2 regions of the Micromonospora sp. II genome follow, and region 2 is predicted to be linked to the other one. Evidence: predicted binding sites of a transcription regulator. Region 2 holds the regulator's gene; the other holds the start of a gene.
What was found. The regulator HspR, encoded in region 2, represses chaperone genes until heat shock. The targets are predictions, from matches to a motif close to TTGAGTNNNNNNNACTCAA.
Positions count from the first base shown of each region.

Region 1: lon (endopeptidase La) is a predicted target of HspR. The motif match lies at 1,490-1,508, and genes of this name have one in related genera.

Region 1 is NZ_LYXF01000024.1:784,541-787,945, reverse strand. Features, by position in the region: gene lon (endopeptidase La) at 1-1,467, opposite strand, end outside; gene A8711_RS15260 (Lsr2 family protein) at 1,712-2,059, shown strand; gene A8711_RS15255 (hypothetical protein) at 2,294-3,405, opposite strand, start outside.
Region 2 is NZ_LYXF01000019.1:7,476-10,880, reverse strand. Features, by position in the region: gene A8711_RS10630 (cation:proton antiporter) at 1-47, shown strand, start outside; gene A8711_RS10625 (hypothetical protein) at 212-640, shown strand; gene A8711_RS10620 (hypothetical protein) at 711-917, opposite strand; gene A8711_RS10615 (heat shock protein transcriptional repressor HspR) at 1,104-1,544, opposite strand; gene dnaJ (molecular chaperone DnaJ) at 1,569-2,750, opposite strand; gene grpE (nucleotide exchange factor GrpE) at 2,830-3,405, opposite strand, start outside.

The DNA.
Region 1 (3,405 bases), on a different contig from region 2:
CTTCTCGTCCTCGGTGTAGCCGTCCAGCGCGACCAGCTCCATCCGGTCCAGCAGCGGGCCGGGGATCGCCTCCACCACGTTGGCGGTGGCGAGGAACAGCACGTCGGACAGGTCGAGGTCGACCTCCAGGTAGTGGTCGCGGAACGTGTGGTTCTGCGCCGGGTCGAGCACCTCCAGCAGAGCCGCCGCCGGGTCGCCGGAGTAGCCGGCGGCCAGCTTGTCGACCTCGTCGAGCAGCACGACCGGGTTCATCGAGCCGGCCTCGCGCAGCGCCCGCACGATCCGGCCGGGCAGCGCGCCGACGTAGGTGCGCCGGTGGCCGCGGATCTCCGCCTCGTCCCGGACGCCGCCGAGGGAGACGCGGACGAAGTTGCGGCCCAGCGCCCGGGCGACCGACTCGCCGAGGCTGGTCTTGCCGACACCGGGCGGGCCGGCCAGGGCGAGCACCGCGCCGGAGCCGCGTCCGCCGACCACGCCGAGGTTGCGCTCCGCGCGCCGGTCGCGCACCGCGAGGTACTCCAGGATGCGGTCCTTCACGTCGGCCAGGCCGGCGTGGTCGGCGTCGAGCACGGCCCGCGCCGCGGCCAGGTCCGTGTTGTCAGCGGTACGCGTGCTCCACGGCATCTCCAGCACGGTGTCCAGCCAGGTACGGATCCAGCCCGCCTCGGGTGAGGCGTCACTGGCCCGTTCCAGCTTGCCGACCTCGCGCAGCGCCGCCTCGCGTACCTTCTCCGGCAGGTCGGCGGACTCCACCCGGGAGCGGTAGTCGGCGGAGCCGTCCGGCTCGTCCTCGCCGAGTTCCTTGCGGATCGCGGCGAGCTGCTGGCGGAGCAGGAACTCGCGCTGGGACTTCTCCAGCCCTTCGCGCACGTCGCTGTTGATCTGCTCGGTGACCTCCTGCTCGGCCAGGTGCTCCTTCACCCAGCCGACCAGCAGCTCCAGCCGGGCGGTGACGTCCGGCGCGGCGAGCAGCTCGGTCTTCTGCGCCAGGCTGAGCCAGGGCGCGTAGCCGGCCGAGTCGGCCAGCTCGGACAGGTCCGTCATCCGCTCCATCGCGTCGATCACCTGCCAGGCGCCGCGCTGCTGGAGCACCGAGGTCATGAGCGCGCGGTACTCGCGGGCGAGTTCCCGGGCGCGGCCCGCCGGGGCGGGCTCGTCGAGGGTCGCGGCCTCGACCCAGAGCGCGGCGCCGGGACCGGGCACGCCGGAGCCGATACGGGCCCGGACGAGACCGCGGATCACGGCGGCCGGCTCGCCGCTGGGCAGCCGGCCCACCTTCTCGATCGTGGCGACCACGCCGACGGAGCCGTACTCGCCGTCGAGGCGGGGCACGGCCAGGAGTTCCTTGTCGCCGGTGGCGCGGGCCGCGTCGACGGCGGCCTGGGTGGTCGGGTCGAGGGTGACCGGGATGACCATCCCGGGCAGCAGGACGGTGTCGGTCAGGGGAAGTACCGGAAGAGTTGCCATCGGACACCTGCCATCACGTTGGTTGAGCGTGTCTGGCTCAAGTAACAAAAGGTGTCCCTTGTTCCGGGTTGTGACCCACGCCACTTCCGGCCTTCCCGACACCTGTTCGCGCACCGGTCCTCTATTGGCCGCGACGCTTACCTGGCACGACCCGCCGAATGCAAAGAGGCGGGTATTGTTGCGAAATTACCGTGAGGTAAGTCAGACTCTTAGCACACCCCGCCCGACACAGGGAGTAATGGCGATGGCAAGGAAAGTAATCACCGTTCTGACCGACGACCTCGACGGCGGAAAGGCCGATCGGACCGTCGAGTTCAGCCTGGACGGCGTGGCGTACACGATCGACGTGTCCGACGAGAACGCGGGCGTACTGCGCAAGGCGCTGGACCCGTACATCAGCGCTGGCAGGCGGATCGGCCGCGGCGCCACCGAGGTCGCCCGCGCCACCCGGCGCGCGGGCCGGCCGAGCACCTCGGGAATGGACCGCGAGCAGAACCGCGCCATCCGCGAATGGGCAGCCAAGAACGGGTACGAGATTTCCGAGCGCGGGCGCATCCCGGTGTCGGTCGTCGAGGCGTACAAGAACCGCTGAGCGCTAAACACTCACCGTCGGGTATCCCAGGGTCACGCTGAGAAATCGCAGCGCCCGGCCGGCCTTTTGTGTTGTCGGTGACTTTCATCGGGCTGGAGTCCGACGGCACGAAACTTCTTCCCGGAACGATTCCCACGCTCCCCTGCCGGACCCGCCTCGCGTACCCACCACGCGGACACGACACGGCCGCGGCCACCCGGACGGTTCCCGGGCGGCCGCGGCCGTCGCGTGTCCTCAGTTGACCCGGATGCGCACCACGTCGATGGCGGGAGTCTGGTTCGCCCGCTCCATCATCGGGATGCGGTGCGAGCCGTCACCGGCCCAGACCGCGCACTGCGCCACGCCCGACTGCGCCAGGCCCGGGATCTGGATCAGCACGTCGTCCGGCTGGTTGCCGCCGCGGCCGTCCTCGGTGGCGACGAAGAACGCCGGCACGTCCTGCGGGTTCGGGGGCTGCCGGGTGCTGCCGAGCATCCGGCAGGCGGTGTGGAAGTGGCCGCGCACCAGGCCCTGACCGTTGAGCAGCGAGCTCTCCAGGTAGTAGCCGCCCTGCCCGGCCGCGAGGAAGCGGTCCCGCACCAGGTTCTTGGTGGTCACCCGGAGCGTGAACGGCTGGTTGCGCCGCACCTGGTTCGGGAACTGCGTGATCAGCAGCGACGGGTTGTTCGCCGCGGCGCCCACCTCACCGAACGCGGTGCTGACGCACCGGTTGCCGTTCTGGAAGCCGTCGTGCCCCTGCAGCTGGCTGCCGGAGCAGTCCTTGGCGAGCACGTTCAGCCCGTTGCCGCCACCGTTGTTCTGGCCGCCGCCGTTGTTGTTCCCGCCGCCGTTGTTCCCGCCGTTCTGGCCCCCGTTCTGACCGCCGTTGTTGTTGCCGCCGTTCTGACCCCCGCCGTTCTGACCCCCACCGTTGCCGGGGACGTCGGTCAACGCGCACCGGGCGAACTGGTCCAGCCCCTGCGGGCGCTGGCCGAACCGGCCGATGGCGGTGGCGATCCGGTTCAGCGCCGCGGTCCGCTTGTCCGCGAGCGGACCCAGGATCGCGTTGTTGATGAACTCGCCGCCGTTGCGGCCCTCCGCCGCGAGCCGCCGGTTCGCCTCAGCGATCTGGGACGTCAGCGCCGCCAGCTCGCGATCCACCTCGGCACGGGCCCGGCCGGGCACCTGCGGCAGCCGGCCCCGGACGTCCGGGCAGGTCACGGTCGGAGTGCCGGCGCCGGCGCCACCCGCGGTCGTCTGCTGGCACTCGGCCGGCGACATCTGGCCGTCGCCCCAGTGGTTACGGACCCAGCGGCCGTTCTGCCAGGTACGGGTGCTGCTGCCCTGGCCGTCCGGGGCGGTCGCCC
Region 2 (3,405 bases):
CCGCCGCCCGTGCGGCAGCGGCGTTGCCCGCGCCGACCGGGGACTGACCCGCGCCGGGCCGGACCTGCCACAGGCAGATCCGGCCCGGCGTTGTCAAATTGATCCCCGGAAGGTCTACCACTGCTCCGCTCAGCCGCGTTAACGTTTCGGCCCAGCAGCCAGGGTCCGCGGGTGGCCGGTGCCCCCGCCAGCGCAAGCGGAAGGTCGGCCGGTGAGCGTGCAGGAAGATACGTTCCACGGCTTCGCCAATCCGGTCGATCCCTCGCCCGCCGAACTCCGGGCGTGGGCCTATCAACCGGATTCGGTGCCGCTGACCTCGATGCCGCCCGACTGGGACCTGCTGGTCGCCGGTGACCATCTGGTGCAGACGCTGTTCGACCTGGCGATGGACGAGCGCTGCCCGGCCCGGCGGTTCGCGCTGCACTGCCTCTACATCTACGCCGCCGACGGCATCCGGACGAACTTCCGCGCCCATCCCAAACGCCGGTTCCGCAAGCTTGTCGAGCAGGCCGAACGCGCCGGTGACGACCTGATGCGCAACTGGGCGCACAACAGCCGCGTGCTGCTCGCCCGGCCCGACCTGTTCGTCTACCGGGACTGGTGCGAGGGCGGCCTGGTCCGCGAGAACCGCCGCCTCTGACACGTCGCCGGCTTGAACGGCGAACGGGCCGGGATCCCCCGTGGATCCCGGCCCGCACGTCGGCGGATCGTCAGGTCGACCCGCCCTGCTTCTTGCGCCTCTCGTCGTCCCGGGCCCGGTCCACGCCGTGGTCCGTCTGGTCGGCGAAGCGCCCTTCCTTGACCTTGTCGCTGAAGCGTCCCTCGGTGACCCGGTCGAACCGCTCGCGGACGTTCTCGGCCACCTTCTCCAGCCGTTCCTCGGCGCGTTCCGCCACCTTCTTAGCCGGTTCCGCCATGGCTCCCCCTGCCAACTCGGCGTCCGATTTAGGGGTTTTGGCCCTACCGGCGAGCCTAGTCGACAGCGCCCTGCCGCATCCCGCATTCCCCGACGAGCGCCCCGAACCAGGGACGCACGAGGGCCGGACGTACGAAGGCCGGCGCGGCCCCGGGGGAGCGGGGCGCGCCGGCCTTCCGGTGAAAGGTCAGCGGTCGGGAGCGCGGCGTGGTCGCCAGACGACGAGCGCGGTGGACGTGCGGTTGGTCGGCACGAGGTCGCCGCGGGCAAAGCCACCGAGCGACTCCAACTCGGCGATCCGCCGGTACGCGGCGTCCAGCTCCGCCTCCAGCCGGGCCACCCGCTGCTGTGCCTCTTCGAGCAGCCGCTCCAACCCGATGATCCGCTTGACCCCGGCCAGGTTGATCCCGTCGTCCTGGCTGAGCCGCTGCACCTCGCGCAGCAGCACCACGTCCCGGACGCTGTACCGGCGACCACCGCCGGACGCCCGGCCCGCCTGCACCAGGCCCAGCCGGTCGTACTGGCGCAGCGTCTGGGGGTGCATCCCCGCCATCCGCGCAGCCACCGAGATCATCAACACCTTGGCCTCGTAGGCCGGGTCACCCGAGCCGACGTACTCCTCCGACATGCCCGCTCACCTCCGCTGCCGCCGTCAACTGAATCGACGTACCCGCGCGTCGAGATGTTCCCGCGCGGCGGGCGGAGTCTGCTCCGCGAAGGTCTCCAGCGCCGCCCGCGCCTCGTCCGAGACCTTCGCCGGGACCACCACGTCGAGCGTGACCAGCAGGTCACCGGCGCGGCCGTCCTTGCGTACGACGCCCTTGCCGCGGGCGCGCAGCACCCGCCCGCTGGGCGTACCCGGTGGCACCCGCAGCGTCACCGTCCCGTCCAGGGTCGGCACGCGCAGGTCGGTGCCGAGGACCGCCTCGGCGTACGTGATCGGGACGTTCAGGGTCAGATCGTCCCCGGTACGCCCGAACAGCTCGTCCGGGCGGACCTTCACCTGCACGAACAGGTCGCCCGCCGAGCCGCCCCGCTCACCGGGCTCACCCCGGCCGGCCAGGCGGATCCGCTGCCCGTCGGCCACCCCGGCCGGGAAGCGCACGTTCAGCGTGCGGGTCTTGGTGACACCGCCGGTGCCGTGGCACTCCGGGCACTTCTCCTCGACGATCGTGCCGACGCCCTGGCAGTTGCGGCACGGCTCGGAGAAGCTGAACGACCCCTGGTTGCGGGTGGTCACGCCGGCGCCGTGGCAGACCGGGCAGGCCACCGGCTGGGTACCCGGCTTCGCGCCGTTGCCGTGGCAGGTGTCGCAGACGCCGGGCGCGCGCAGCGTCAGCGGCAGCGTGACGCCGCGTACCGCATCCTCGAAATCGAGCGCCACCTCGGTCTCGACGTCCCGGCCCCGCGCCGGACCGCGCGGACGCGCCGCGCCACCCCCGCCGCCGGAGAAGATCGAGCTGAACAGGTCGGTGAAACCGCCGCCGCCGAACCGGGTGTCCCCGCCGCCCGCGCCGCCGCCGAACAGGTCGGAGACGTCGAACGGCACGCCGCCCGGCTGGCCCGCGCCGCGGGCGCTGCGGCGGAAGGCGCCCGAGCCGAACAGCGAGCGCATCTCGTCGTACTCGCGTCGCTTCTTCTCGTCGCCCAGCACCGCGTACGCCTCGGAGACGGTCTTGAACCGCTCCTCGGCCCCGGTGTCGCCGGGGTTGTGGTCCGGGTGCGACTCCCGGGCCAGCTTGCGGTACGCCTTCTTGATCTCGTCCGAGGAGGCGGACTTCTCCACGCCCAACGCGGCGTAGTAGTCCTTCTCGATCCAGTCCTTGGAACTCACCGGTCCACCCCCTTCCACGGGTCGAAGCCCGGCCGTCCCGCCCGCCCGGTGGGGGCGGGCGGGACGTCACGGGTCGGCACTACTCCGGGTCCGCGACCGCGACCATGGCGGGCCGCAGCAGCCGCTCGCCGAGCTGGTAACCGCGGCGCATGACCTGTACGCAGGTCGACTCGGTCACGTCGGCGGAGGTCTGGTGCGCCACCGCCTCGTGCCGGGTCGGGTCGAACGGGTCGCCCTTCTCGCCGAACGCGGTCAGGCCGAACTTGCCCAGCGCGGCGGTGAGCTGCTCGGCCACGCTGCCGAACGGGCCCACCAGATCGCCGTGCTCACGGGCCCGGTCCAGGTCGTCCAGGATCGGCAGCAGCGCGCTGAGCACAGTGCCGGTGGCCTGCTCCTGGACCAGGTTGCGGTCCCGGTCGACCCGCTTGCGGTAGTTGGCGTACTCCGCCGTGACCCGCTGGAGGTCGCGGGTGCGCTCCTCCAGGTCGGTGCGGAGCGACTCCAGCTCGGCACCGAGCGGCGCGGTCGCCTCCGTCTCCCCGCTCGGCTCAGCCGGGGAATCGACCACCGTCGGCCCGGTGACCTCGGCCTCGCCGCCGATCTCGTCGACCACGACCTCGGCCTCCTCGACCAGCCCTTCGGCGGGCGCGTCGGC